Regions from separate parts of the Cellulomonas palmilytica genome, predicted to be linked through region 4. Evidence: riboswitches for the same ligand, from Rfam matches in the RefSeq annotation. Region 4 holds a riboswitch; each other region holds the start of a gene.
The links. Region 4 has a riboswitch for S-adenosylmethionine ahead of F1D97_RS14245 (aminotransferase-like domain-containing protein). Riboswitches for the same ligand answer to the same signal wherever they lie in the genome.
Positions count from the first base shown of each region.

Region 1: another riboswitch for S-adenosylmethionine. It lies ahead of F1D97_RS00275 (NADPH-dependent FMN reductase); the one in region 4 lies ahead of F1D97_RS14245 (aminotransferase-like domain-containing protein).
Region 2: another riboswitch for S-adenosylmethionine. It lies ahead of F1D97_RS00450 (rhodanese-like domain-containing protein); the one in region 4 lies ahead of F1D97_RS14245 (aminotransferase-like domain-containing protein).
Region 3: another riboswitch for S-adenosylmethionine. It lies ahead of F1D97_RS10675 (hypothetical protein); the one in region 4 lies ahead of F1D97_RS14245 (aminotransferase-like domain-containing protein).

Region 1 is NZ_CP062221.1:36,763-44,158, forward strand. It holds gene rsgA (ribosome small subunit-dependent GTPase A) at 23-1,081, opposite strand; gene F1D97_RS00255 (glycoside hydrolase family 6 protein) at 1,132-2,208, opposite strand; gene gdhA (NADP-specific glutamate dehydrogenase) at 2,343-3,677, opposite strand; gene F1D97_RS00265 (hypothetical protein) at 3,923-4,618, shown strand; gene F1D97_RS00270 (hypothetical protein) at 4,615-5,556, shown strand; SAM riboswitch class IV at 5,637-5,745, shown strand; gene F1D97_RS00275 (NADPH-dependent FMN reductase) at 5,763-6,356, shown strand; gene F1D97_RS00280 (flavin reductase family protein) at 6,353-6,925, shown strand; gene F1D97_RS00285 (GNAT family N-acetyltransferase) at 7,029-7,396, opposite strand, start outside.
Region 2 is NZ_CP062221.1:78,963-86,358, forward strand. It holds gene F1D97_RS00440 (DUF2867 domain-containing protein) at 1-291, shown strand, start outside; gene F1D97_RS00445 (aminotransferase class V-fold PLP-dependent enzyme) at 302-1,723, opposite strand; SAM riboswitch class IV at 1,763-1,876, opposite strand; SAM riboswitch class I at 1,996-2,094, shown strand; gene F1D97_RS00450 (rhodanese-like domain-containing protein) at 2,101-2,520, shown strand; gene F1D97_RS00455 (O-succinylhomoserine sulfhydrylase) at 2,517-3,770, shown strand; gene F1D97_RS00460 (hypothetical protein) at 4,009-4,572, opposite strand; gene F1D97_RS00465 (DUF4956 domain-containing protein) at 4,933-5,550, shown strand; gene F1D97_RS00470 (polyphosphate polymerase domain-containing protein) at 5,547-6,350, shown strand; gene F1D97_RS00475 (CotH kinase family protein) at 6,417-7,396, shown strand, end outside.
Region 3 is NZ_CP062221.1:2,342,778-2,350,173, forward strand. It holds gene sufD (Fe-S cluster assembly protein SufD) at 1-864, shown strand, start outside; gene F1D97_RS10650 (non-heme iron oxygenase ferredoxin subunit) at 861-1,193, shown strand; gene sufC (Fe-S cluster assembly ATPase SufC) at 1,219-1,974, shown strand; gene F1D97_RS10660 (SufS family cysteine desulfurase) at 2,057-3,343, shown strand; gene sufU (Fe-S cluster assembly sulfur transfer protein SufU) at 3,361-3,837, shown strand; gene F1D97_RS10670 (metal-sulfur cluster assembly factor) at 3,834-4,163, shown strand; SAM riboswitch class IV at 4,267-4,384, shown strand; gene F1D97_RS10675 (hypothetical protein) at 4,395-5,153, shown strand; gene F1D97_RS10680 (NYN domain-containing protein) at 5,234-6,169, opposite strand; gene ypfJ (KPN_02809 family neutral zinc metallopeptidase) at 6,252-7,133, opposite strand; gene F1D97_RS10690 (energy-coupling factor transporter transmembrane component T) at 7,213-7,396, opposite strand, start outside.
Region 4 is NZ_CP062221.1:3,144,112-3,151,507, forward strand. It holds gene F1D97_RS14240 (NtaA/DmoA family FMN-dependent monooxygenase) at 167-1,510, shown strand; SAM riboswitch class IV at 1,544-1,658, shown strand; gene F1D97_RS14245 (aminotransferase-like domain-containing protein) at 1,681-2,916, shown strand; gene F1D97_RS14250 (LLM class flavin-dependent oxidoreductase) at 2,913-4,127, shown strand; gene F1D97_RS14255 (NtaA/DmoA family FMN-dependent monooxygenase) at 4,153-5,520, shown strand; gene F1D97_RS14260 (alpha/beta hydrolase) at 5,661-6,530, opposite strand; gene F1D97_RS14265 (NtaA/DmoA family FMN-dependent monooxygenase) at 6,527-7,396, opposite strand, start outside.

The DNA.
Region 1 (7,396 bases), 730 kb from region 4:
TGGAAGGTCGCCCGCGGGGGTCCTAGCCGCGGGGCACCGGGCGGTGGCCTCGGCGGTGCTCCGCCGTGATCTTCTTCCACCGGGCTCGCTCGGCCGCCGCGAGCCGCGCGTCGGCGCGTCGCTCCTGGTAGGCCGCCTCGCGCTCGAGCCGGCGCCAGCTGTCGAACCGCCGCTCGTCGAGCTCGCCCGCGTCCAGCGCGGCGCGCACCGCGCATCCCGGCTCGGTCCGGTGCGCGCAGTCGGCGAACCGGCACCGGGCGGCGAGCTCGGCCACGTCCGCGAACGTGTGCTCGAGCGCCTCGGCGTCCGCCACCAGGCCGACGGCCCGCAGCCCCGGCGTGTCGATCAGGACCGCACCACCCGCGAGCGGCACGAGCTCGCGGTGCGTCGTCGTGTGCCGGCCGCGGCCGTCCGCGCGCCGCTCACCGGTCGCCATCGCCTCGCGGCCCGCGAGCGCGTTGACGAGCGTCGACTTCCCGGCGCCCGAGGGTCCGACCACGACGACAGTGGTCCCCGGCGCCAGCAGCGCCCGCACCGGCCCGAGCCCCTCGTCGGCCGGCACCGACACCACGTGCACGTCGACGCCGATCGCGACGCGCTCGACGTCGTGCCCCATCCCCCGCGGGTCGGGGACCAGGTCCGCCTTGGTCAGCACGACGACGGGCGTCGCGCCCGAGCGCCACGCGAGCGTGAGGAGCCGCTCGACCCGCCCGAGGTCGGGGTCCGGGTCGAGGTGCTCGACGACGAGCACGACGTCCACGTTGGCCGCGAGCACCTGGGTCAGCGACGTGCGGTTCGCGGTGTCACGCACGAGCGCGGACGAGCGCGGGAGCACGCGGGCGACGCCGCCCTCGTCGTCGAGCAGGACGTAGTCGCCGACCGCGGGCACCACGCGGCCCTCGTCGGACTCCGCGAGCCCGTCGCGCGCGAGCACCGCGCGCAGCGGTTCGACGTGCTCATGCTCGTGCTCGGGCTCGTGCTCGTGCTCAGCGAGGGCCGCTGCGGGTACGCCGACGTCGGGTACGACGAGGATCGCACCCTTGTCGGCGCGCACCACGCGCCATCGCTGCGACGAGGACATACCGCCGACGGTAGGACGGCGACCCCCGGCCCGTCCGCCGGATTTCCGCGTCAGCGCGCGTTGCGCGCGAGCTCCAGGGCGATCTCCTGCCACCACTGCCCGGCCGCGGGACCGCCGTTGCACGTGCCGTCGGACTCGCCGGGCGACTTGACCCACAGCAGCGCGTCGAGCGCCGTGCCGTCGTCGACCAGCCGCGGTGCGTCGCCCAACGCGCGACCGCGCGGGTTGCACCACTCGCCGTTCGAGCCGTTGCCGTTGCGCGAGGTGTCGACGACGAACCCGAGGCCCTCGAGCTGAGCCGCGATCGCCTCACCGTACGCGCGCTCGTCGGCCGTGGCCTGGTAGTTCGACGTGTTGAGCGCGAACCCGGCGAGGTGCGCGGTGCCGACCGCGCGGATCCGCGAGACGACCTCGCCCGCGGGGAGCCAGCCGGAGTGGCCGGCGTCGAGGTAGACCCGCGCGCCGGCCTCGTCGAGCGTGCGCGCGGCCCCCGCGAGGAGCGCGCCGCGGTCGCCCTGCCCGTCGCACGCGCCGAGCTGGGGCAGCGCATCCGGCTCCAGCACGACGACCGGACGGCCGACGATCCCGTCCGCGACGGTCGCGACCCAGGCCGCGTACGCGTCGGCCGCGACACCGCCCGCGGAGTGCAGCCCGCAGTCCCGGCCCGGGATCGCGTACACGACGAGCACCGCCGTGGTGCCCGAGTCGGCCGCGGCGGACGTCAGCCGCGCGACCTGGTCGCGGGCCTCGTCCGCGCCGACCCAGTCGCCCACCCACAGCGCCTGCGGGGTCTGCGCGATCGTCGCGAGCAGGTCCTTGTCCTCGCCCGTGGCCTGGCTCCAGGCGACCGCCGCCTGCGAGTCGGTCCGCACCAGGAGCCCGCCCGTGCCTGGGGGCTGCGCCGAGGTCGTCGCAGTGGAGGTCGGCGATACGGAGGTCGGCGACCCGGTCGGCGAAGCGGTTGTCGGCGAGGACGTCACGGACGGCGTGCCGTCCGCCGGAGCGGCGACGGCCGGCGTGGCGACCGAGCCGGTCGCGGAGCCGTCGCACGCGGCGAGGAGCGCGAGGACCGAGAGCACGGCACCGGTCGCGACGACGCGGCGCAGGGACGTGCGGTGCTCACCCATGAGCACGACAGCGGCCGCCCAGGACGCGTGCTGCAGCCGGGGCGGCGGGTTTCACCCGTTCGCGGCGACGCCCCGGTCGCCTCGCGTGAGGCGGCCGGGGCGTCGCGTCCAGCAGCGAGCCGGAGCCGCCGTCCTCAGACCAGGCCGAGCGCGAGCATCGCGTCCGCGACGCGCACGAAGCCCGCGATGTTGGCGCCCGCGACGTACGAGCCCGGCACGCCGTACTCGTCGGCCGTGGTCAGGCAGCGGTCGTGGATGTCGCGCATGATCGTCGCGAGGCGGGCCTCGGTGTGCTCGAACGTCCACGAGTCGCGCGACGCGTTCTGCTGCATCTCGAGCGCGGACGTCGCGACACCGCCGGCGTTCGCGGCCTTGCCGGGCGCGTACAGCACCTCGGCGTCGGTCAGCAGCGCGATCGCCTTGGGCGTCGTGGGCATGTTCGCGCCCTCGGCGACGACCTTGAGACCCGACTCGACGAGCGCGCGCGCGTCGTCCTCGTCGAGCTCGTTCTGCGTGGCGCACGGCAGCGCGACCTGCGCCCCGACCTCCCACACGCGGCGGCCCGGGACGTACACCGCGCCGCGGCGCTCGGCGTACACCGAGACGCGCCCGCGCTCGACCTCGCGCACCTGACGCAGCAGGTCGAGGTCGATGCCGTTCTCGTCGAGGACGTAGCCCGAGGAGTCCGAGCACGCGACGACGTGCGCGCCGAGCTGCTGGGCCTTCTCGATCGCGTACAGCGCGACGTTGCCCGCGCCCGAGACGACCACGCGCTGCCCGTCGAAGGACTCGCCGATCGTGTTGAGCATGCTCTCCGCGAAGAGCACCGTGCCGTAGCCGGTGGCCTCCTTGCGGACGAGCGAGCCGCCCCAGGTCAGGCCCTTGCCCGTGAGCACGCCCGACTCGTAGCGGTTGGTGATGCGCTTGTACTGGCCGAACAGGTAGCCGATCTCGCGGCCGCCCACGCCGATGTCACCGGCCGGGACGTCGGTGTACTCGCCGATGTGGCGGTACAGCTCGGTCATGAACGACTGGCAGAAGCGCATGACCTCGCCGTCGGACTTGCCGCGCGGGTCGAAGTCCGACCCGCCCTTGCCGCCGCCGATCGGCATGCCCGTGAGGGCGTTCTTGAAGACCTGCTCGAAGCCCAGGAACTTCACGATGCCGAGGTACACCGACGGGTGGAACCGCAGGCCGCCCTTGTACGGGCCGAGAGCGGAGTTGAACTCGACGCGGAAACCGCGGTTGATCTGCACGGTCCCGTTGTCGTCGACCCACGGGACGCGGAAGATGATCTGCCGCTCGGGTTCGCACAACCGCTCGAGGACGGCGGCGTCGACGTACTCGGGGTGACGCTCGAGAACCGGCCCGAGGCTGTCGAACACCTCGTGAAGGGCTTGGTGGAACTCGTGCTCCCCGGCGTTGCGCGCGAGCACCTGCTCGAGGGCGCGCTCCAGCTGCACCTGCATGTCTTTCGGCTCCGCTCTGCTCCGCGTGGCCTGGATGTGAGGACGCCTCAGGCTAGCCACCGTCCGCGTTTCGGGAGGAGGACTCCCGACCCGTGGACGCCCGAGGGTCGGTGGGCGGCCCTCGTATCACCCGGTCGAGGGGCGGCCACCTGCTAGGTGGGCAGCGGTCGCGACGGCGGGGAGCAGCCATGCGCACGACGACGAGCGGGGCGGCCACGAGGGCGCTCGGGGGTACTCCGGAGACGGTGCGCGCACGCGCCCGGTGGCTCGCCGTCGCGTGCGCCGCGGCGGTCGCGCTCCTGCTCGTCGTGCTGGGCTGCGCGGGGCCTCCTGACCAGGTGGGACCGCAGGTCGGCACCGCGACGGCGTCCGCGTCGGGCACCTCCTCGACGGGCGGGACGACGGGCGGGACGACGACGACGCGCGGCGGCGAGCCGACGCAGGACCCGCCCGACGACGTCGTCGTGATCGTGACCGCGGCGCCGCTCGTCGGGCAGCTCGACTTCGACGGCGAGGCGTCCTGCGGGCTGCTCGTGTGGCAGGCGGAGCCGCTCGCCGAGGGCATGGAGTTCGTGGTGGATCTCACGTTCGACGCGACGTGGCGCGAGAGCGTCCGACCGTGCCCGGGGCTCGACGCGCCGCGGTGCTCGGCGGGTCCGCTCGCGGGTGGGTCGCCGAGCTGCCTCGTCGTGCTGGAGCCCGTCGACCCGGCGGCCGTGGACGTGACCGCGCACCTGTCGGCGTCCGGTGCGCTGCGCTGCACGCCCGCCGTCGGCGAGGAGGCGTGCCGCTCGGCCGCGGCGGCGATGGCCGAGGCGGCACCCGCGGGGCCCGTGCCGGTCGTCCCGGACGACGACCGCCCCGTCGAGACCCCGACCTCGTTCGCGGTCGACCCGCCGACCGGGCCGACACCCACCGTGGAGCCGGAGGCCGTGCCGTGACGTCGCCGGCGTCCTCAGCGTCGTCCGACACCCCGCCGCGCCGGGGGCTCCCGCCGTGGGCCACGCTCGTCACGCAGCTCGTCGCGCCCGTGACGCTCGTGTCCGGCTTCCTCTTCTACTACGGCTACGTGTTCACGCGCTCCGAGCTCTGGTACTTCGGGCTCGACGTGGACACCGTGGGGCTCTCGCCGCGCGAGATCGTCATGCGCTCGCCGCGCTCGCTCGCGGTGCCGCTCGTGGTGCTGACCACCGCGTTCGTCGGCGTCGCGTCGCTGAACGCGCGCGTGGACGCGCGAGCGCGGGCGCTGCGGGCGACGACCGCCGGGGCCGAGCGCGTGGCGCGGGGTGCGCGGCTCGCGGTCGGCGCGGGGGCCGCGGTGCTCACGGGCGGTGTGGTGCTGCTGCTCGCGTACGCGTGGTTGCAGGACTGGGTGTGGCTGCAGGTGATCGCGGCGTCGGTGATCGCAGTGGGAGCCGCGCTGACGGCCGGTGCGCTGCGGCACGTGCCGTCGCGCCCGGTGGGCGTCGCTGCGGGGCTGTGGGCGCTCGTCGTCGCGGCCGTGCTGTGGGTCGTGTCGGTGACGGCCGGGTGGGCGGGCATCGGGTTCGCGCAGCGGACCGCGCGGGACCTCGACGAGCTGCCGCTGGTCGTGCTGGACACCACGACGCCGCTGCGCCTGACGAACCCGGCGGTCGGGGTGGAGGACCTGTGCGCCCGCGACGACCCCGGTGCGGGCCCGGTCGTCGACGAGGAGTGCGCCGGCTCGGGTGCCCCGCGGTGGCGGCACCGCGGGCTGCGGCTGCTGGTGCAGGGACCCGACGCGATGTTCCTGGTGCCGTCGACGTGGGACGCGGGCGCGACGACCGTGATGGTCCCGCGCGACCGGCCCGCGCAGTGGCAGTTCCAGTTCGTCAACCTGCCGCCCGGGCCGGCCTGACGGCCTGTCCGGCGTCCATCTGACGAGATTTCCGACTGATCCAGTATCCATTTCTGCGAGCGCTGCTATACCCCTCCCCAGGTCACGAGAACCAGCGCCAAGCCCCGGCTCGCTGGTCGGCAACCCCGGTCACGCGCGGGGTGCTCCGGGGGACGACCTGGTCGGCCCACGGGCCGGCAAACGTGACGGAACGATTGCGAGGGACCATGAGCACCGACGCACCAGCATCCCGCCCCGAGCCCACCGTCGTGGTGGTCGCGGGCAACCCGCGCGAGGGATCGCGCACCCTGCAGGCCGCCCGGACCGCGGCCCAGGCCGTCGCCGCCCACGTCGGCGGGACGGTCACCACCACGGTCGACCTGGCCGCCGTCGCCGGCGAGCTGTTCGCCGGGCAGCGACCCCGGGTCGACGCCGCGCTCGGCGCGCTGGCGGACTCCGACGTCGCGGTGATCGCGACGCCGGTCTACAAGGCCTCCTACACGGGCCTCCTGAAGTCCTTCCTCGACCTGTACGGGCCCGACGGGCTCGCGGGCGTCGTCGTCGTGCCGCTCGTCGTGTCCGGCAACCCGGCGCACGCGCTCGTCGGCGAGGTGCACCTGCGGCCGGTACTCGTCGAGCTCGGCGCGGTCGTCCCGACCCGCGCCCTCACGGTCACCGAGGCCGACCTGGCCGACCCGGCCGGCCTCGACCGCGCCGTGGACGCGTGGCTCGCGCGCGGCGGTGACGCGCTGCGCCGCGCGGTCGGGCAGCCGGTCGGGCAGTCGGCCGCGGACCTCGACCTCGCGGAGGCAGCCCGATGACTGCCGAGCCCATCGCCCGCCCCCGCACCGGGGCCGCGCCGGAGACGCGCCTGTCGCCCGACGAGTACAAGGCCGTGTTCCGCGGGCACCCCGCGGGCGTCGTCGTCGTGACGCTGCGCGACCCCGACGGCCGACCTGTCGGGTTCACCGCGACGTCCGTGATCTCGGTGTCCGCCGAGCCGCCGCTGCTCGCGTTCTCGCTCGCGTCGTCGTCGTCCTCGTGGCCCGCGGTCTCGCGCGCGACCACGCTCGCGCTCAGCTTCCTCGCCGACCACCAGGACGACGTGTCCGCCCGGTTCGCGACGAGCGGCATCGACCGGTTCGCGGCCGGCGGCTGGACCGCGCTCGAGACGGGTGAGCCCGTGATCGACGGCGCGCTGTCCTGGGTGCGCGGGCGCGTCGTGCAGCGCACGCCGGTCGGGTCGAGCTACCTCGTCTCGGTCGAGGCGATCTCGTCGTCCGCGCGGGTCGAGCCCGAGACGGCGCACCGCACCGGGCTCGAGGCCTCGTCGCCGCTCGTCTACCACGACCGGACCTACCACCGGATCGGCGAGCACTCCGCGATCTGACGTCGGCCACCCACCTGGCCACACGCACGGGGACCCCCGGCCCGCACCGGTCCGGGGGTCCACGCGTGCGTCAGGGCAGGCCGGGTCTGCTGCGAGAGGGCCGTCACGCGAGGCCGAGGGAGGCCTTCGCGTCCGGGACGAGCAGGTACATCCGCGTGGACCCGACGATGGACGAGAAGCCGTACCTTGCGTAGAAGTTCGCCGCGCGGTCGTCGACCGGATCGACCACGACGATACGGCCACCCACGAGGTCGGATGCCTCGCAGATGTGCTCGAGCGCGTCGACCAGGAGGTCCCGGCCGAGGCCACGGCCCTGGACCTCGGCCGAGATCGCCAGCTTCGCGAGCATGAACCCCGGCACTCGCGACGAGGCCGCCCGCACCTTCGACGAGAGCGCGAGCTCCTCACGCAGCACCTCCGTCGGGCATACGGCGTAGTAGCCGACGAGCTGGCCCGCATCGCAGCTCCGCA
Region 2 (7,396 bases), 770 kb from region 4:
CAGCTCCTCGTCCCGCTGATCGGGGTCCGGCCCGCACCGCGGGCCACGTTCGCGGTCGACGAGGTGGTCGCCGACGAGCACGGGGGCGAGGCGCTCGTCGTCGCCGACGACCGGCACCTCGACTTCCGGTGCGGCGTCGCGGTCGACGCGCGGGCGGGCCTCGTCGCGGTCACGACGAACGTGCGCGTCCACAACCGGCGCGGCCGGCTCTACTTCCTGCCCGTGCGCGCGCTGCACCCGCACGTCGTGCGCAGCATGCTCACGCGCGCCGCGCGCGTCCTGGCGCCCTGACCCCGGCTGCTCAGTCCAGCGCGGGGCCGCACGCGGCCGCGGCGGTCGCGGCCAGGTGGTCCAGGCCGTGCACCGCGAGCAGCGGACGCGTGTCGTCGACGACCGCCCAGCAGCCGTCCTCGATCGCGTACCGCGAGCGCGGCCCGTCCGTGACGTAGGCGTGCAGCGCGGCGACGAGCCGGTCGACCGCCTCGCTCGGCGTCCCGACACCCACCGACGCGCGGATCGCGCCGTTGCTCGCCCCCAGGCGCGTGAGCAGCGGGTGCGCGCAGAACCGACCGTCGCGCACACCGATGCCGTGCTCCGCGGCGAGGTACGCCGCGACGAGGCCTGGGTCGTGGCCCTCGACGGTGAACGTCACGACGCCCACCGGCTCGGCCGAGTCCGGCCAGATGCTCGCGACCCGCACGCCCGGCACCTGCTCGAGACCCGCGACGAGCCGCGAGCGCAGCGCCTGCTCGTGCGCGACGAGCGCGCCGTCGGGCAGCGCCGCGAGCGCGTCGCACGCCTGGGCGAGCGCGATCGCGCCGATGACGTTGGGCGACCCGGCCTCGTGGCGCGCCGGGGCCGGCTGCCACACCGTCCGATCGGTCCGCACGTCGCGCACCGCACCTCCCCCTGCGAGGTACGGCGTGCCCGTGTCGAGCCAGTCGCGGCGGCCGACGAGCGCGCCCGCGCCGAACGGCGCGTAGATCTTGTGGCCGGAGAACACGACGTAGTCGGCGCCCGAGCGCGCGAGCGAGAAGCCGCGGTGCGGGACCAGCTGGGCCCCGTCGACCGCGACGCGCGCCCCCGCGGCGTGCGCGATCTCGACGACCTGCTCGACGGGCAGCGCCTCGCCCGTGACGTTGGACGCCCCCGAGACCGTGACCAGCGCGTACGGCCGCGCGGCGAGCTCGGTGCGCAGCGACTCGAGCGTCGCCGCGACCGTCTCGGCGATCGGCAGGATCGTCGTGCGACGGCCCTGCGGGTCGGACGAGCGCAGCCACGGCAGCAGGTTCGCGTGGTGCTCGAGGTCGAGCACCAGGACGCGCTCGCCGGCGGGCACGACGCCCGCGAGCAGGTTGAGCGAGTCGGTGGTGTTGCGCGTGATGATCGCGACGTCGTCCTCGCGCGCGTCGACGAACCGCGCGATCGTCTGCCGCGCGGACTCGTACAGCGCGGTCGACACCTGCGAGAGGTACCCCGCGCCGCGGTGCACCGACGCGTACAGCGGCAGCACCTCCGCGACCCGGTCGGCCACGGCCTGCAGCGCCGGGGCGCTCGCCGCGTAGTCGAGGTTCGCGTAGACGCGCTGCGTGCCGTCGACGAGCGGCACCGTGGTGCTGGCGCCGACCACCGGCAGCAGGGGCTCCACGGCGCCCGCCGGGGTCGTCGTCGGGGTCGTCGCACCCGTCGTCGGACAGGACGTCGTCTCGGCCAGAGCGGTCACGGGGGTACCTCCGTGGGTCCGGGGACTCCGGGGTCGGGCGTCCCGCGCTTGCCGTCACCGGTCGGTGCACGGCCTGGTCGTCACCCGGGGCACCCCACCGCGGAGGAGGGTTGCCGGCCAGCGAGCCGGGGCTTCGCGCTGGCACTCATGACCTGACCGAAAGGGTGACGAGCCGGACGAGCGGCTGTCAACGCAGACGCGCGTCCGTCTCGTCACACGGGACGGTGTGTCCACGAGGTGGATACCTGCGGCGGACCGGCGTTAGTCTCCTCGCACCATCCAGAGCGGCCGAGAGATCTGGCTCGACGACGCCGCAGCAACCCGCAGGCCCCGCGCCTGGCCGAGGGTGCTACCGCCAGGACCGATGGAGGAGCGACATGGCCGAACCCTACGCAGGCGACCTCACCCCGCAGGAGGCCTGGGACCTCGTGACGTCCGACGAGCGCGCGCTGCTCGTCGACGTGCGCACCGAGGCCGAGTGGCAGCAGATCGGCGTCCCGGACGCCGCCGACGCCGACGACCGCGCCGCGTTCGTCCAGTGGCTGACCCCCGCCGGGCCCAACCCCACGTTCCTCGACGAGCTCGCGGCCACCGGGCTGCAGCCCGGCGACGGCCGGCCCGTGGTGTTCCTGTGCCGCTCGGGCGTCCGCTCCGTGGCCGCCGCACAGGCCGCGACCGCTGCCGGCTACGGCCCCGCCTACAACGTGCTGCGCGGGTTCGAGGGCGACGTCGGACCCGACGGGCAGCGCGGCCACTGGGGCTGGCGCGCCGAGGGTCTGCCCTGGCGGCAGGCGTGAGCGCGCACGTCCCGGGCCCCGGCGACTGGGACTCCCGGCGCGTCGAGCGCTCGACGCTGCGCCCCGACACGCTCGCGGTGCGCGGCGGTCAGGTCCGCTCGCAGTTCGGCGAGTTCGGCGAGGCCCTGTTCCTCACCCAGGGCTTCACGTACGACTCCGCGGGCCAGGCCGAGGCCGCGTTCGCGGGCGAGGTCGACCGGTTCCTGTACTCGCGCTACAACAACCCGACCGTCTCGACGTTCGAGGAGCGCCTGCGGCTGCTCGACGGGGCCGAGGCCTGCTACGCCACGGCCACCGGCATGAGCGCGGTGTTCACGGCGCTCGCCGCGCTCGTCGGGTCCGGGTCGCGCATCGTCGCGGCGCGCGCGCTGTTCGGGTCGAGCGTCGTGATCTTCGACGAGATCCTCGCCCGGTGGGGCGTGCGCACCGACTACGTCGACGGCCACGTGCTCTCCCAGTGGGAGGAGGCGCTCGCGACCCCGGCCGACGTCGTGTTCTTCGAGACGCCGTCCAACCCGATGCAGGACCTCGTCGACATCGAGGCCGTCTCGCGCCTCGCGCACGCCGCCGGCGCGGTCGTCGTCGTCGACAACGTATTCGCGACGCCCGTGTTCTCCCGACCGCTCGACCTGGGCGCGGACGTGGTCGTGTACTCCGCGACCAAGCACATCGACGGGCAGGGCCGTGTGCTCGGCGGCGCGATCCTCGGCTCGTCGGACTTCGTCAACGGACCCGTCCAGACGCTCGTCCGCAACACCGGGCCGTCGCTGTCGCCGTTCAACGCGTGGGTGCTGCTCAAGGGCCTCGAGACGCTGTCGATCCGCGTGCGGCACCAGGCCGCGTCCGCGCTCACGCTCGCGCGCTGGCTCGAGTCCCACCCGGCGGTCGAGTCCGTGCGCTACCCGTTCCTCGAGTCGCACCCGCAGCACGACCTCGCGCTGCGGCAGCAGACCGGCGGCGGGACGGTCGTGACGTTCACGCTCCGCACGCCCGACGGCGCGACGCCCGAGCTCGCGAAGAAGACGACGTTCGGCGTGCTCGACGCGCTGCGCATCATCGACATCTCCAACAACCTGGGCGACGCGAAGTCGATCGTCACGCACCCCGCCACGACGACGCACCGCAAGCTCGGCCCCGAGGGTCGCGCGAAGGTCGGCATCGGCGAGGCCACGGTCCGCTTCTCGGTCGGCCTGGAGGACGTCGACGACCTGCGCGAGGACCTGGACCAGGCCCTCGCCACCCTCCGCTGACCGCCCCGCGCCCCGCGCCCCGCGCCCCGCACCACCCGACGACCCCGGGGTTGCTCCGGCTCAGACCGTCCGAAGCCGGAGCAACGACGGGGTCGCCGTGCGTCTTGTCGGCCGACCCCGTGGTTGCTCCGGCTCTGACGAGCGATACCAAGAGCAACGACGGGGTCGTCGGGACCCACTGTCGACCCCGGGGTTGCTCCGGGTCTGGCCGGTCGGAGCCGGAGGAAGGGCGGGGTCGTCAGGGGTGGGCGGGGAGGGTGCGGGCCAGCGTGCGGGCGATCGTCGGCGCGTGGCGACGGGAGCGGCCGACGAGCACGAGCTCGACGCGGTCGACGCCCGTGCGGCGGGCGAGCTCGGCGGCCTCGTCGACGACCGTGCCCGGCGCAGCGACGAGCATCGTCGCGTCCGCCTGCCACGCGAGGTGGCTGAACGCCGCGGAGTAGGCCAGGTGGCCGCGTCGACGAGCCGCGTCGTCCTCGTCGTCGGCGACGACGGTCTCGACCTCGAGCACGACCGTGACGTCGTCGCGCGAGCGGCCGACGGCCGCGACCTCGTCGTCGAGCATCGCGACGAGCGCGCGGACCGACGCGTGCGTCGGCAGGCCGGCGCCGTGGCGGACCCGGATGACGTCCGCGCGGGCGGCTGCGAGCGCGAGGGTCGTGGGGACGAGCGTCGCATCGTCGATGACGAACTCGGTGACGTGCCGCGGGGCGGGTGCCGCGAGCGCGACGGTCGCGGCGGAGGACGTGAGGTCGGGGGACGTGACGGAGGGGGTGCGCACGTGCGCGAGGGGCTGAGCCACGGGAGGAGGTCCTCGGGTCGGACGGGGATGCGCGACGAGGGCCGTCGGGCCGCGGGCGCGCGCGAGCGTCAGCTCAGCGACAACACACCCGGACCGAGAACATGGCGGACAGGCTAACCATGGCCCGCTCGTCGTGACCACCCCATGTCCACGATCCGTCGCGTACTTCACCCGTGAAGGGAACTTCGCCGGCAACCGCCCGCAAGTTTCGGCCTCATACCCGGAATCGTTTAGCGGATGGACCGAAAGGGAAACCCCGGTCGAAGGTCCGAAGTGTTCAGCCCGCGTTCACCGTGCGTCCGCCGGTCGGTCTCCAGCCCGCGCGGGCGCGAACGCTACTTCCGGGGGGCAAGCGTTTCCATGACTCAGCTCGTGCTCATCGCCGTCGACCTGCTGGCCGTGTCCGCCCTCGCCGGCGTCTACTTCCACCGGCACCGTCGCCGTGACCTCGTCGCCGCGTTCGTCGGCCTCAACGTGGGCGTGCTGGCCGTGGCGTCCTCGATGAACGACGGCGGGATCGGCGCGGGCGTCGGGCTCGGGCTGTTCGGCGTGCTGTCGATCATCCGCCTGCGCTCCGCGGAGATCGACCAGAGCGAGGTGGCCTACTACTTCGCGGCGCTCGCGCTCGGCATCCTCGGCGCGCTGCGGCTCGACCCGTGGTGGCAGGCGCCCGCGCTCATGGCGCTGATCCTCACGGCCGTCGTCGTCGGGGACCACCCGCGCCTGCTGCGCCGCTACGCACGCCAGGAGCTCGTGCTCGACGGCGCGATCGCCGACCGCGTCGCGCTCGTCGGGCGGCTCGAGCAGCTGCTCGGCGCGCGCGTGCACGCCGTGTCCGTGCAGCGCCTCGACCTCGTCAACGACACCACCTGGGTCGACGTGCGGTACGAGACACCGGCCTCGCCGCGGCGCCGCGCGGCCGCACCCCGCCGCGAACCGGCGCACGCCGGCATCGCGCCGTGGGAGGTCTCCGGGTGACGGCGACGGTCGACGACCTGCTGCGGCGGCTCGCCCCGGTCAGCCTCGAGGAGCTGATCGCGGCCGCCGAGCTCCAGACGCGCGTCGACCGCAAGTACCTGCTCCCCGTCGGTCAGGTCGACCCCCTCGTCGTGCACCTGGCCGACACGGCGCAGGTGCTCGAGATCGGCACCACGCGGCTGTTCGACTACGAGTCGGTGTACTTCGACACGCCCGACCTGCTGGCGTACCGGCTCGCGGCCACCCGACGCCGCCGCCGGTTCAAGGTCCGCACGCGCAGCTACCTCGACTCGGCGCAGTGCTGGCTGGAGGTCAAGACGCGCGGCCCGCGCGGCGCGACGGTCAAGGACCGGCTGCCCTACGAGCTGCGGGACCGCCTCTCGGTCGCGCCCGGCCGCTGGTACGTCTCGACGGTGCTCGACCGCACGGGCGTGCTCGCGGGCAGCGGGCGGGACCTCGACGACCTCGTGCTGCGGCCCGTGCTGGTCACGCGCTACCTGCGCACGACGCTCCTGCTGCCCGGCACGGCGAGCCGCGTGACCATCGACACCGGCCTGCGCTGGGACGACGGCACGCGCAGCGCCGTGCTGGACGGGCTCGCGGTGGTCGAGACGAAGACCGGGTCGACCGCGTCCGCCGCGGACCGTGCGCTGTGGTCGCTCGGGCACCGGCCGGTGCGTGTCTCGAAGTACGCGACCGGCCTCGCGGCGCTGCGTCCCGAGCTGCCCTCGCACCGCTGGCGGCGCACGCTGCACCGCCTCGCACCCCACCTCGAGCCGGCCCCCGACGCGCGCGAGTGAGCCCCACGGGCGCCTGCCGGCCGCCCGCCACGGACGCAGCCCGCGTCCCTGACGAAGGAGAGTCCCATGCGCGCCTCGCTGCCGAGAGCCGCCACGACCACCCTGCTCGCCGCCGCGATGCTCGTCGGCGCGGGCGCGGCCGCCTGGGCCGCACCGCCGGGCGCCCGGCCCGCCGCGCAGCCCGCCGGAGCCCCGGGTGACGTGCCCGCGCTCGTCGCGCCCGCCGCGGTCGACACGGGCCTGGCCGGCGACATCACGTTCTCGCGCGCGAGCGGGACGTTCACCGGCAGCGTCCAGGTCACGCTCGGCACGGGCGTCGCGGGCGCGCAGATCCGGTACACGACCAACGGCGAGGCACCGACGGCGAGCTCGCCCGTGTACTCCGCGCCGCTCACGCTGACGCGCAGCACCGAGGTCCGCGCGCAGGCGTTCGTCGGCGGCACCGCGACGGGCGAGCCCGGCTCGGCGCAGTACGTCGCGACGAGCGTGACGACGACCCACGACCTGCCCGTGCTCGTCGTCGACAACTACGGCACGGGCGCGGTCGGCGACGACTGGCGCAACGCGGCGTTCCTGTCGTTCGAGCCCACGGGCGGCACGACGAGCCTGAGCGCGGCACCCGAGCTCGTCTCGCGCGCCGGGTACCACCTGCGCGGGCAGTCGAGCCGCATGTTCGCCAAGCTGCCGTACCGGATCGAGCTGAGGGACAACACCGACGACGACCTCGACCTGCCGCTGCAGGGCATGCCCGCCGAGTCCGACTGGGTGCTGCGCGGCCCGTTCAGCGACAAGTCGCTGGTGCGGGAGGCGTTCGTGCTGGACCTCGGCCGCGAGCTCGGCCTGCAGGTCCCGCGGTACAAGCTCGTCGAGGTGTACGTGAACGAGGACTCCCAGCCCGTGAGCAGCGACGACTACCGGGGCGTCTACCTGTTGCTGGAGACCATCAAGAACCAGAAGAACCGGCTCGACCTCAAGAGCCTCAAGCCCGAGGACGTCACGCCGCCCAAGGTCGAGGGCGGGTACATCCTGAAGTTCGAGTGGCAGGC
Region 3 (7,396 bases), 800 kb from region 4:
GAGGGCGTCGAGGGCGCCGGCAGTAACGAGGCGCCGCTCGAGCCGAGCGCCGCGCACCTCGTCGTGAAGGCCGAGGCGCTGTCGCAGGGCACGGTCGTCATCGACCACGTCGGTCACGCCGCGCTCACCGAGACGGTCGAGATCGTCGCGGAGGACGGCGCGCACCTCACGGTCGTGTCCGTGCACGACTGGGCCGACGGCTCGGTGCACAACGCGTCGCACCGCCTCAAGGTCGGCCGCGACGCGACGGTCAAGCACATCGTCGTGACGCTCGGCGGCGACGTCGTGCGCGTGACGCCCGACGCGGAGTTCTCCGGCGAGGGCGGCTCGGTCACGATGCTCGGCCTGTACTTCGCCGACGCGTCGCAGCACCAGGAGCACCGCCTGTTCGTCGACCACGCGGTGCCGAACTGCGTCAGCCGCGTGACCTACAAGGGCGCGCTGCAGGGCGAGGGCGCGCACACCGTGTGGGTCGGCGACGTGCTGATCCGCGCCGAGGCCGAGGGCACCGACACGTACGAGCTCAACCGCAACCTCGTCCTCACGGACGGCGCGCGCGCGGACTCGGTGCCGAACCTCGAGATCGAGACCGGTGTCATCGAGGGCGCGGGTCACGCGTCCGCGACCGGACGGTTCGACGACGAGCAGCTGTTCTACCTGCGGGCCCGCGGCATCCCCGAGCCCGACGCACGTCGCCTCGTCGTGCGCGGGTTCTTCGCCGAGCTCGTGCACGAGATCGGCGTGCCGGAGGTCGAGGAGCGCCTCATCGCCGCGATCGAGGCCGAGCTCGAGGAGTCGATGTCCGTGCTCGACCAGGTCGCCGTCGAGGGCAGCGAGACGGGCGCCGTCGTGGAGCAGGCATGACCGCACAGCTCGCGTGCTACGCGTCCGACGTGCCCGTCGGCGGCACGCTGCGCGTCGAGCTCGAGGCCGAGACCGGGACGGTCGAGGTCGCGATCGTGCGCGACGACGACGGCGAGCTGCACGCGATCAGCGACATCTGCTCGCACGGCGCCGTCTCTCTGTCCGACGGCGAGGTCGAGGGCTGCACGATCGAGTGCTGGCTGCACGGCTCGCGGTTCGACCTGCGCTCCGGCAAGCCGCTCGGCCCGCCCGCCGTCACCCCCGTCCCCGTCTACCCGGTCACGCTGGACGGCGAGCGCGTGCTCGTCGACGTGGACCGGACTCTCTGACCTTTTCACTGAGGAGCAACCCCGCATGACCACCCTGGAGATCCGCGACCTGCACGTCAGCGTCGAGACCAAGGAGGGCCCCAAGCCCATCCTGCGCGGTGTCGACCTGACCGTGAACAGCGGCGAGACGCACGCGATCATGGGCCCCAACGGCTCGGGCAAGTCGACGCTCGCGTACTCGCTCGCCGGGCACCCGAAGTACCAGATCACGAGCGGCACCGTGCTGCTCGACGGCGAGGACGTCCTGGAGATGTCCGTCGACGAGCGCGCCCGCGCCGGCATGTTCCTCGCGATGCAGTACCCGGTCGAGGTGCCGGGCGTGTCGGTGTCGAACTTCCTGCGCACGGCGAAGACCGCGATCGACGGCGAGGCGCCCGCGCTGCGCTCGTGGGTCAAGGACGTCAAGAACGCCATGGAGAACCTGCGCATGGACTCGACGTTCGCGGAGCGCTCCGTGAACGAGGGCTTCTCCGGCGGTGAGAAGAAGCGCCACGAGATCCTGCAGATGGAGCTCCTCAAGCCGCGCATCGCGATCCTCGACGAGACCGACTCCGGCCTCGACGTCGACGCGCTGCGCATCGTGTCCGAGGGCGTCAACCGCGTCCGCTCGACGAGCGACGTGGGCGTCCTGCTCATCACGCACTACACGCGCATCCTGCGCTACATCAAGCCCGACTTCGTGCACGTCTTCGTCGACGGCCGCATCGCGGAGGAGGGCGGCCCGGAGCTCGCCGAGCGCCTCGAGAACGAGGGCTACGACCGGTTCCTGGTCACCTCCTGACCCGTTGGTCGACCCATCCGTGCCGGGCGGCGGTGACGTCGTCCGGCACTCCACCCACCTGGCCACGTCGAGGGGATCCGCAGTGAGCACCACCCTGGAGGCCGCCGAGCTGGCGGCGGTGCGGGCCGACTTCCCGCTGCTCGAGCGCACGCTGCGCGACGGCCGGCGGCTGGTCTACCTGGACTCGGGCGCCACGTCGCAGAAGCCCGACGTGGTGCTCGACGCGGAGCAGGACTTCTACCTGCAGCGCAACGCCGCGGTGCACCGCGGCGCGCACCAGCTCGCCGAGGAGGCGACCGAGGCGTTCGAGGACGCACGGGCGCGCGTCGCGTCGTTCGTCGGGGTCTCGCCCGGCGAGCTCGTCTGGACGAGCAACGCGACCGCGGGCATCAACCTCGTCGCGTACGCGCTGTCGAACGCGACCGCGGGCCGCGGGGGAGCGGCGGCGCAGCGGTTCGCGCTGCGGCCCGGCGACGAGATCGTCGTGACCGAGGCCGAGCACCACGCGAACCTCGTGCCGTGGCAGGAGCTCGCGCTGCGCACGGGCGCGACGCTGCGCTGGATCGGCGTGGACGACGACGGGCGGCTGCGCACCGACGAGCTCGCGAGCGTCGTGACGGACCGCACGCGCGTCCTGGCGTTCACGCACGCGTCCAACGTGACCGGCGCGATCACCGACGTGCCCGCGTTCGTCTCCCGGGCCCGCGAGGTCGGCGCGCTCACCGTGCTCGACGCGTGCCAGTCGGTGCCGCACCTGCCGGTCGACCTGCACGAGCTCGGCGTCGACTTCGCCGCGTTCTCGGGCCACAAGATGCTCGCCCCCACGGGCGTCGGCGCGCTGTACGGGCGGCGCGAGCTGCTCGAGGCGCTCCCGCCCGTGACCACGGGCGGCTCGATGGTCGAGGTCGTCACCATGACGGAGACGACGTACGCGCCGCCGCCGCAGCGCTTCGAGGCCGGGACGCAGATGGTGTCGCAGGCCGTCGCGATGGGCGCGGCCGCGACCTACCTGTCCGACCTGGGCATGGAGGCCGTCGCGGCGCACGAGCACCACCTCGCGGGCCTCCTGCTCGACGCGGTGGCGTCCGTACCGGGCGTGCGGGTCGTCGGCCCGACCGACACGCGCGACCGCCTCGCGGCCGTGTCGTTCGTCGTGGACGGCGTGCACGCGCACGACGTCGGCCAGGTGCTCGACGACGCGGGCGTCGCGGTGCGCGTCGGGCACCACTGCGCGCAGCCCCTGCACCGCAGGTTCGGCGTGGCCGCCACGGCGCGCGCCACCGCCGCGGTGTACACGACCGACGAGGAGATCGCCGTGTTCCGGGAAGCACTCGCGGGGGTCCGCGCGTTCTTCGGACTGACGGACTGACGGCGGAGAGGTCGCACATGAGCAGCTCGATGGAGCAGCTGTACCAGCAGGTGATCCTGGACCACGCGAAGTTCCCGCACGGGCGGGGGCTGGGCGACGCGGTCTCGGGCGCCCACTCGGCGCAGTCGCACCAGGTGAACCCCACGTGCGGCGACGAGGTGACGCTGCAGGTCGACGTCGACGACTCCGGTGTGGTCCGCGGGCTGCGCTGGGAGGGCCAGGGGTGCTCGATCTCGCAGGCCTCGGTCTCCGTCCTGCACGACCTGGTCCTCGACCAGCCGCTCACGACCGTCGACACCCTCGCCGCGTCGTTCCGTGACCTCATGCAGTCCAAGGGCCAGGGGCTCGACGACGACGACGCCGAGGAGGCGCTCGGCGACGCCGCCGCCTTCACGGGCGTCGGCAAGTACTCCGCACGCGTGAAGTGCGCCCTGCTCGGCTGGGTCGCCCTGAACGACGCACTCATCAAGACCGGCTCCCGGGAGGACGCATGACCAGCCCCACCACGGGCTCCCCGACGACCGTCGCCGACGTCGAGGAGGCGATGCGCGACGTGATCGACCCCGAGCTCGGGATCAACGTCGTGGACCTCGGCCTCGTGTACGGCATCGCGCTCGAGCAGAACACCGCCGTCATCGACATGACGCTCACCTCGGCGGCCTGCCCGCTGACGGACGTCATCGAGGACCAGTCCGCGCAGGCGCTCGACGGCATCGTCGACGGCTTCCGCATCAACTGGGTGTGGATGCCGCCGTGGGGCCCGGAGAAGATCACGGACGACGGCCGCGAGCAGATGCGGGCGCTCGGCTTCAACATCTGACACACCTCGCGCACAGGCGGTGGACGGCGGACTCGTCGTCCACCGCATCCGTTCGTGTGACGCTCCTTGCTCGGGCGAGCCCGCCCGCGTTAGCGTCTCGGCAGGTCAAGAGTGACCAGCGACACGCCCTCCGCGTGCTGGTCCGGCAACCGCGCAACCTCGCGCACGGTGCCCCGGGGGAAGACCGGCCCGACGGCGACCGCCGCCGGGAAGTGCGAAGGGAGTACACCCATGTCCGAGACGTACCTGCGCGCCGACGGTCTCGTCGAGCTGCGCCCCGACCCCGCGACCCTCGCGCAGGCCGCGCGCACCGGGGTCACCGTCATCACCCGCGGGGAGCTGTGCACCGCGTGCCTCGTCGGCGACTGGGGACAGTCGCTGCTCAAGGTCACCAAGACGCTGTGCGACGACTGCACGTGGCTCGAGTCCGAGGTCGCGCGCCGTGCCGGGACCGCGCGGTCGCGTGCGGGCCGGCCGGCCGGCGGCGGGGTCCTGCAGGTCGCCGGGAGGACGGACCCGTACGACGAGGCGTGGGCGCCGGTCCGGGCCGCGTACGGGGTGCGCACGCGGCGGCTGGTCGAGGTGTTCGACCGGGCCGTGGCGCTCGGCGTCCCGCTCGTCGACATCGACACGGGCGACGGTGACGGGCGCACCGTCCGCGCCGTCGCGCGGGAGGACCTGCGCCGGCACGAGCTGCTGGACGAGTCCGCGCCGGTGCGGGTGCGCCGGTTCGCCGCGTGGCTGCGCGTCCTGGCTCCCGAGGACCACGCCGCGCGCGCGGACGTGCTCGCGGACGTCCGGGGGCTCGCCCGCGCCCTGTGCGCGCACCAGGACGAGGTCCGTGCGGCGCGGGCGCGGGCGGACCTGGAACGCGCCACGCGCGAGGCGGTCCAGGGGCTCACGGCGGTCGGGCGCGCCCCCGTCGCGCTGGGAGCGGCGGCGGGACGGGTGGTCCGCACGCGGCTGACTCGGTCCGGCTCCCGGGCATGAGGCGGCCGCCCCACACCTGACCCCAAGCGAGGGACGGCGGTGCGACCCTCTGCGGGCGCGCACCGCCGTCCCCGCCGCCGTCAGCGGTAGCTGGGGCGCAGGCGCACGCGCTGCTGGTGCTTCGAGGTCTCCTTGGCGATCTCGACGATGCTCGAGCGCGAGGCGATGAAGTCGCTGAACGACGTGAACCCCAGCGGGCGCTCGGCGAACGCCGGGTCGAGGCGCATCATCTGGCTCTTGACCTCGCCGTACGAGAGCCAGGGCTCGTCGTCCTTCTTCGCGTGGATGAGGCGCATGGCGCGCATGAGCAGCTGCGTGGCGCGGCGCTGCGCGGCGCGGTCGCCGTTCGGCGCGGGCTGCGCGGCGCGTTCGTCGGACGTGTCGGCCGCGGGGGAGGGCTCGGGTGCGGCGGTGGCCGGCTCGTCGGGCTCGTCGTCCTCGGGCGGTGCGCTCGTGTCGAGGATCGCGTCGTAGTCCGCGTACTCGTCGCACGCGGACATCAGGGAGCGGCTCGTCGAGCCCGCGACGCCCACGCCGATGACGGTGCGGCCGAGGCGCTTGGCGCGCTGCGCGAGCGCGATGTAGTCGGAGTCGCCCGCGATGATCACGACGTGCGTGAGGTCCTCGAGGCGGAACAGGTCCTCGATGACGTCGACCGCGAGCCGGATGTCCGCGCCGTTCTTCATGCGCGGGCCGACGGGGAACAGCTGCGTGAGGTCGACCGCGCGGTCGATGAGCTGCTGGTGGTAGCCGGCGTTCACGGGCTGCGACCAGTCGGCGTACGCGCGGCTGACGACGACGCGGCCGAACGACGACGCGTAGTCGATGATCGCGTCCACGTCGACCCGCGCGGCGCGCAGCCTCGTGGCGACCTCGCCGTCGCCGTCGGGTCGGTGGCGGCGCGCGTCGTCGGACTGGAACGCGCCGCGGCGGTGCACCTGGTCGTACCGGGAGATGACGATGTTGTCGAAGTCGATGTAGACGCCCACGCGGGCGGAGCTGTCGTCGGTGCTCATGCCCGGAGTCTGCCGGACGCGAGAGTCACAGGCGTGACAGATGGTGTCACACGCGGTGTCACAGGCCGCGTCACAGGCGGCGTCACAGGTCGGTGGCGGCGAAGGTGTCGCACGCCGCGAGGTCGCGCTGCTGGTAGCCGGTGGTGAACCAGCGCTGGCGCTGCTCGCTCGAGCCGTGCGTCCAGGAGTCGGGGTTCACGCCGCCGCCGGACTGCTGCTGGATGTGGTCGTCGCCGACGGCCTCGGCCGCGTCGATGGCCTGCGCGAGCTCGTCGGCGGTGATGGGCTTGAGGTAGGTGACGCCGGTGTCCGGGTCCTTCGTCGTCGCGGCGGTGCCCGCCCACATGCCCGCGTAGCAGTCGGCCTGCAGCTCGACACGCACGGAGTCCGACTCCGCGCCGGAACCGCGCCGGTCGGAGGAGTCGAACACGCCCGTGACGTTCTGGATGTGGTGGCCGTACTCGTGCGCGTACACGTACATCTCCGCCAGCGGGCCGCCCTGTGCGCCGAACTGGCTGGTCAGCAGGTCGAAGAAGCCGAGGTCGAGGTAGATGCTCTGGTCGCCGGGGCAGTAGAACGGCCCGGACGACGAGGACGCGTTCCCGCACGCGGTGCTCACGGCGGACGTGAACTCGACGGCCTCGGGGATGGTCGCGTCGGCCTTGCGGAGCGTGGGTGCCCAGTACGTGTCGAGCGAGTCGAGCGTCGCGGACAGGCGGCACGCGCGGTCGGTGTTCGCCTGCTCGGCGGTGCACGCGCCGATCGTGCCGTCGTCGCCGGGCTCGCCGCCTCCGCCGAGCAGTGCGCCCGGGTCGACGTTGCCGCCCGACAGCAGCGTGATCGCGAGGATCACGAGCAGGCCGAGCCCGCCGACGCCGCCGCCGATCGCCATACCCTTGCCGCCCGCCGAGCGGCGCGACTGCACGCGCCCGCCGCCGAAGTTGCCACCCTCCTGGAACGTCACATCCGGGACGGTAGTCCGCGCACGCGCGCAACGCGATTCAGCCCGGCGTGATTCAGCCTGTCGGTGACGTCCGGCGCGTTCATCCCTCGCCCAGGCCGCGCGCGGCGAGAGCCTCGCCCGTGGCGCGCGCGTGCCCGACGATCCGCACGGCCGCGGGCACGACGACCGCTCGCGGCGAACGCTCGAGCCCGCGGGCACGCGCGGCGTCGCGGGACTCGCCCGCGGCCTGCAGGAGCAGCGGGACCGAGCGCAGCATGAGGCTC
Region 4 (7,396 bases):
TGCCGGGACAGACGGCGGGGCTCGTGGGGCGCGAGGTTCGTCCGTCCCGGGAGGTGGGTCAACGACCGGGCCGTCGCGTCTCACATGACGGGAAGTCCGGTGGGAGCCGTGCCGGCGTGCCGGCCGCGCCGCACACTTCCGGGCACCGACGACGAAGGGGGCCGCGGTGGAGCGCTGGATGCGACTGGGCACGTACCACACCGTGACGGGCCAGCACGCGGGTGCGTGGCGCGTGAGCACGCAGGCGACCGACAGCGAGTCGCTCGCGCAGCACGTCGCCGCGGCGCGCGCGGCGCAGGACGCGGGGCTCGACTTCCTGCTCGTCACCGACGTGCTCGGTGAGCAGGCCGACCCGCAGCGCCCGCACGAGGTGCGCGCCGACCTCGTCCCGCGCCTCGAGCCGACGGCGCTGCTGGCCGCGCTCGCCGCGACGACGCGGGACATCGGGCTCGTCGGGAGCTTCTCGACGACGTTCGAGGACCCGTACCACCTGGCCCGACGGCTCGCGAGCCTCGACCACCTGTCCGAGGGCCGGGCCGGCTGGAACGTCGTGACGTCGTTCCAGGCGCTCGCGTCCGCCGCGGCGGGCGGCGAGCCGCTGCCGCCGCACGCGGACCGGTACGCCCGCGCCCGTGAGGCGCTCGAGGTCGCGTGCGCGCTGTGGGACGCGTGGGAGCGAGACGCCGTCGTCCGCGACCGGCGCGCCGGCCGGTACGTCGACCCCGCGCGCGTGCGCCGCGTCGAGCACGCCGGCCCGTCGTTCGACGTCCGCACGGTGCTGCCGTCGTCGCGTTCGCCGCAGGGCCGCCCCGTGCTGTTCCAGGCGGGCGCGTCCGAGGCGGGGCGCGCGCTGGCGGCCGACCACGCGGACGTCGTGTTCACGAGCCAGGACCACCTGCCCGACGCGCGGAAGTTCTACCGCGAGGTCAAACACCGCGTCGCGGACGCGGGACGCGACCCGGACGGCGTGCTCGTCATGCCGGGCGTCGTCGCGATCGTCGCATCGACGCGCGCGCAGGCCCGCGAGGTGCGCGCGCGGCTCGACGAGGCGATCGACGACGAGCGTGCGCGCCGCCGGCTGTCCGCGCTGCTGGGGTGGGACACCTCCGCGCTGCCCGCGGACGCGCTGCTCGACGCCGCACCGGCGCAGACCGAGGGGCACCGCAGCCGGGCGCGCCAGCTGCACGAGCGCGCGGTCCGCGAGCGCCTGACGGTCAGGGAGCTCGCGCGCGTCGCGGAGGCCACGCGCGGCCACCTGCTCGTCGTCGGGAGCCCGCAGGACGTCGCCGACGAGCTGCTCGCCTGGTTCGAGGCGGACGCCGCCGACGGGTTCGTCGTCGGACCGGCCGTGATGCCCGCGGGCCTGCGACGGTTCACGCGCGACGTCGTGCCGCTGCTGCGCGCCGCGGGCGTGCGGCCGGACCGCCCGCACGGCGGGACGCTGCGCGACCGGCTCGGGGTCGGCGCACCGACGGGGGCAGCCCGTGAGACGACCGCCCTCAACCGTTGACCCGGGCCTGCCCGCCACCTAACTTCTGCGGCCGGTCCCGAGTTCCGCCGTCTGGCTCGGCAGGCGGAACAGCAACCCCCAGACACCGGTGGGGTGCTCCCGAGCACGACCTGGCGCACCCGCACCAGCGGGCGCGCAACCGATGTCCCCCAGGAAGGCGCCACGACGCCATGACGACAGTCCTCGACCCGGCCGCGACCTCGGTCGGCGCGTCCCTCACCACGTTCACCGCCGCGTTGAGCCGTCCCCGCGGGTTCGGCGACGCGAGCCTGCGCCGTCGTCGCCCCGGCGACATCGAGCTGCTGGGCGGCATCCCCGACGACTCCGCGCTGCCCGTGAGCGAGCTCCTCGCGTCCGCGCAGCGCGTGCTGTCCGACGAGCGCGCGGGCGCGGGCGCGTTCCAGTACTCGCAGTCCGCGGGTCTCGACGAGCTCCGCGCCTGGATCGCCGCGCGCGAGGGTGTCGCACCCGAGCGCGTGATCGTCACGAACGGCGGGTTCCACGGCCTGTCGCTGTCGGTCCTCGCGCTCATCGAGCGCGGCGCGCCCGTCGCCGTCGACAACCCCGTGTTCCCGCTGTTCCTGCGCGCGCTCGAGCTGTCCGCCGGCCGCGCCGTGCCGATCTCGGTCGGCCCGCACGGGCTCGACGTCGACGAGCTCGAGCACCACCTGCGCGGCGGCGGTCGTCCGGCGGCGGTCTACACCGTGCCGGACTTCCACAACCCGAGCCAGGGCACGCTGCCGAGCGAGCAGCGCGTGCGGCTCGTCGAGCTCGCCGAGCGGTACGGGTTCGTCGTGCTCGCGGACAACCCGTACCGCGAGCTGCGGTTCCGCGGCACGGACGCCGACCAGCGCGTGCTGTCCGAGTCCGACCGCGTGGTGCACGTCAACACGTTCTCCAAGACGCTCGGGCCCGGCCTGCGGCTCGGCTGGGTGGTCGCGGCGCCCGAGCTGGTCGAGGCGTTCGTGCGCGTGCGCAACCGGCAGGACTCGCACACGTCGACGCTCGAGCAGCGCCTCGTGATCGACCTGCTGACGCACGACGACACGTGGTTCGACCGCACGCTCGAGCGCGCCCGTGCGCTGTACCGCGAGCGCGCCGACGTCCTCGCCGGTGCGCTGCGCGAGCGGCTCGGCGAGCTCGTGGAGGTCGAGGACCCCGAGGGCGGGTTCTTCCTGTGGCCGCGGATCACGCTGCCGGGCCTGGACCCGGCGCGGCTCGCGGAGGCGTCCGCCGAGCGCGGTGCCACGTACCAGCGGGGCGACTTCTTCTCCTCGAGCGGTCGCCCTGAGTTCACCGACCGCGTGCGCCTGGCGTACGGCGACCGCGACGTCGCGACGCTGCGCGAGTTCGTCGCGCGGTTCGGCGACGCGGTCGACGCCGTCGCCGCGGGGACCGACCGATGAGCGCGCTGCACCTCGCGGTCGAGCTGGACGGCCGCGGCGCCCACCCGGGCGCGCACCTCGTCGACACGCCGCCCCTGACGCGCACCGCCTGGAGCGACACGGCGGGGTCCGACGACGTCGGGCCGGAGCGCCTGCGCCGTGCCGTGGCCGCCGCGCAGGACGCCGGCGTCACGTTCGTGACGTTCGACGACAGCCTGACGCCCGCCCCGGCGGGTCCCGCGCTGCGCGTCGACGCCGTGACGCGCGCCGCGTTCGTCGCGCCCGTGACGTCACGCATCGGCCTCGTGCCGCTCGTGCACCCGGGCGTGACCGAGCCGTTCCACGTCGCGAGCCAGCTCGCGTCGCTCGACCACGCGAGCCGTGGCCGGGCGGGCTGGCTCGTCGGCTCGGGCGACGTGCCCGGGGCGCGGGCGGCGCTCGACCGTCCCGTCGCCGCCGGCGACGACCTGCGCGACGAGACCGCCGACGTCGCGCGCACGCTCGCGGCGTTGTGGGACTCGTGGGAGGACGACGCGGTCGTCCGGGACACCGCGACGGGGCGCTTCGTCGACCGTGAGCGCCTGCACAAGGTCGACGTGACGTCGGGCGGCTCGGGCGCGACCGCGAGCCCCGCGACGCGCGACGTGCCGGACGGCGTGCGCGCGCCGTTCAGCGTCGTGGGGCCGCTCATCGTCCCGCGTGGCCCGCAGGGGCGTCCGGTCGTGGTCGCTCGCGCCGGCGTGCTGCCGGGTACGGCGGTCGACGTCGCGCTCGTCGGGCCGGGTGCCGACGACGACGCGCGGCTGACGGCCGCGTCGCTCGCGGGCGACTCGTGGGTCGCGCGCGTCGCGGCGCAGGCCCGCGCGGACGGTGCGCCGCTCGTCGTGCTCGACCTCGCGGTCGTGCTCGACACCGCCGACGCGGGCGCACCCGCTCGTGCGGCCGAGCTCGACGCCGCGACGGCGCCGCTGCCCGGTTCGGCGTGGGCCTCGGCGGCTCGCTGGAGCGGTTCCGCGTCCGGGCTCGTCGAGCTGCTGCTCACGCTGCGCGGCGTGGTCGACGGCGTGCGCGTGCTGCCCGCCGTGCAGGACGTCGACCTCGCCGTGCTCGTGCGCGACGTCCTGCCCGCGCTGCGCGTCGCCCGCGCCGTCCCGACGCCGCGCCCCGGCGCGACGCTGCGCGACACGCTCGGCCTGGCACGCCCCGCCAACCAGTTCGCCCGCGGCGCGTGACGCGCCCGTCCGTCAGGAGACTCCCGTGAGCACCGCCACCGGCCCCTCGTCGGCCGACTACCCCCGCCCCCACGCGCACGTCCACCTGGGCGTGTTCTTCCAGGGCGTCAACCACACCACCATCTGGTCCGACCCGGCGAGCGGGTCGCAGATCGACTTCGAGACGTTCCGCGAGGTCGCGCAGACCGCCGAGCGCGGGCTGTTCGACGCGTTCTTCCTCGGTGAGGGCCTGCGCCTGCGCGAGCAGAACGGCCTGCTGCACGACCTCGACGTCGTGGGTCGGCCCGACGCGATCACGCAGCTGTCCGCGCTCGCCGCCGTGACCCGACGCATCGGGCTCGTCGCGACGCAGAACGTCACGTACAACGACCCGGCCGACCTCGCGCGCCGCCTGGCGAGCCTCGACGTCCTGTCGGGCGGCCGCGGCGCGTGGAACATCGTCACGACCGACAACTCGTGGACGGGCGCGAACTTCCGCCGCGGCGGGTGGCTCGACCACGAGCTGCGGTACGTGCGCGCGGCCGAGTTCGTCGAGGCGGCCCAGGCGCTGTGGGACGCGTTCGACGACGAGGGCGCGCCCGTCGAGGTGCGCTACGCGGGCCGGACCGTCGAGCTCGTCGCGACGCCCACCGTGCCGCGCAGCGCGCAGGGACACCCGGTGCTGTTCCAGGCCGGCGACTCCCCCGCCGGCCGGGACTTCGCGGCGTCGCACGCCGAGGTGATCTTCTCGGCGCACGGCACGGACCACGCCGACGCGCTCGCGTTCGCGCACGACGTCCGCCGCCGCACGGTGGCCGCGGGACGCCCCGAGGACGACGTCAAGATCCTGCCCGGGACGCAGATCATCCTGGGCGCGACGCCCGACGAGGCCCGCGAGAAGGCGCGCTGGGTCAAGGAGCAGCAGGTCACGCCCGCGACCGCGCTGTCCCTGATCGGCCAGGTGTGGGGCGAGGACCTGTCCCACCTCGACCCCGACGGCCCGCTGCCGGAGCACGACCCGGTGGTCAAGGCGATCGGCGAGACGCGCGGCACGCCGCGACCCGGCCGGGACGCCGTGGCCGTCGCCCGCGCGTGGCGCGAGCGCGCGACCGAGCAGGGGTTCTCGATCCGTGAGCTCGTGCTCGACCAGGAGCGGCAGCGCGGGTTCGTCGGGACCCCGTCGTCGGTGGCCGACGAGCTCGCGCACTGGGTGCGCTCGGGCGCGAGCGACGGGTTCAACCTCACGCCGTGGGTCGTGCCCGGCGGGCTCGACGACGTCGTGGACCGGCTCGTGCCCGAGCTCCAGGAGCGCGGCGCGTACCGCACGGAGTACACCGGGACGACGCTGCGCGAGCACCTGGGCCTGCGCGCACCCGTCCCGCACCGCCGCACGCTCGTGACCGCCGACGCCTGAGTGCCGGGAGTCGCCTGAGCACCGGCACGCAGCACGCACACGGGGGCCCGTCCTGCATCCCACAGGACGGGCCCCCGCCTCGTGCCCGACGTGCCTCGCCCCGCCGTCCCCCCGGAACGGGGCGGTGCGTCGAGCTGGTCCTACCCGGGCGGTGCCGGTGCCGCCGGCACCGGCAGCCACCGCTGCGCCCACTCCCGGGCGAGCGCCGCGACCTGGCCGAGGTGGGCCGCGAACGAGTGGTCCGCGCCCGCGATCACCTCGACGTGCGAGTGCGCCGGGAGCCAGCGCTCGCCCTGGGCGGTCGTCGCGGCGAGCCGCTGCTCGCTGTCCTGGTCGCCGTGCACGACGAGCACCGGCACGCGCACCGCGCGCAACAGCGCCTCCTGCGTCCCGCACGCGCCGACCTTCGGGCGTGCGCGGTTGACCGTGGCGTGCGTCCGCACGTGCGTCGGCACCGTCAGCGGCAGGTGAACGTCGCGGTCGAGGTACCAGTCCTGGACCTGCTCCGGCGTGAGGAACGGGTAGGGAGCGTCGCCCGAGCCCGCACCCGTGAGCGCACCTGTCAGGACGAGCGTGCGCACGGACGTCCGGCCCGGCGCGACGCGCAGCGCGACCGCCGAACCCAGCGAGTGGCCGTGCACCAGCACGTCCGACAGGCCGAGCGCCTCGACGTGGTCGAGCACCGCGTGCAGGTCCGAGATCAGGTGGTCGCCGTCGACGACGTCGCCGTCGGACTCCCCGAACGCCGAGAAGTCGAAGCGCAGCACTGCGTGCCCGAGCGCCGCGTACTCCTCCGCCAGCACGTCGTACCGGCCGTTCGCGCGGCGATCGGAGAGGAACCCGTGCGCGAGCACCACCGCCGAGCGCACGCCGTCCGCCGCGGGCGTGAACGTCGCCGCGAGCGTGCCGTGGTCCGTGCCGATCCGGTGTTCGACGCTGCGGCGGGCCGGCACGCTCGTCGTCCCCGCGCGCACGCCCGTGCCGGACGCCGCGCTCGTCGTCGCGGTCACTTCAGCCCCAGGTGCGAGCGCAGCGTCGTGCCCTCGTACTCGGTGCGGAACACGCCCAGGCGCTGCAGGTGCGGCACGACGGCGCGGCCGAACTCGTCGAACGTCCCCGGGAAGTGCGTCGGCGTGACGAGGAAGCCGTCCGCGGCACCCGAGGTGAAGATGTCCGCGAGCTGCTCGGCGACCTCCCGGCCCGTGCCGACGACCTGCGGCGTGAGCTCGCTCGTCGAGAACGTCACCGCGGCCTCCGCGAGCGTCACCGCGCGCTTGCGCGCGCCCAGCAGCTCGTCGAGCTGCACGATCGTGCGCGACTCGAGGTGCTCGGGCGTCGCCCGCTCCTCGAGGACCTGCGCGTACGGCGTTCCCGGGTCCAGGTCGCCCAGGTCGAGCCGGGAGAACATGCCGAAGAACTCGATCCCCGCCTCGGGCGCGATGTACGAGGCGAGCGCGTCGCGGCGGGCGCGGGCGATCTCCGTCGTCTCGCCGATGATCGGCTGGACCGCGGCGAACAGCCGCAGCGCGTCGGGGTCGCGGCCCTGCCGCGCCGCCCGGGCGCGCAGGTCGTCCTTCTTGGCGCGCAGGTCGGCGGGCGTGCGCTCGATCGCGAAGATCACGTCGCCCCAGCGCGCGCCGTGGTCGCGCCCGCGCGGCGAGTCGCCCGCCTGGATGATCACCGGGTGCCGCTGCGGCGACGGCGGCAGGTTGAGCGGCCCGCGCACCTCGACGTACTTCCCCTTGTACTCGGGCGCGGTGATCCTCGTCGTGTCCGCGTACACGCCGGTCTCGGGGTCCGCGACGAGCGCGTCCGGCGCCCACGAGCGCCACAGCGCGAGCACGGCCTCGACGAACTCGTCGCCGCGGTCGTACAG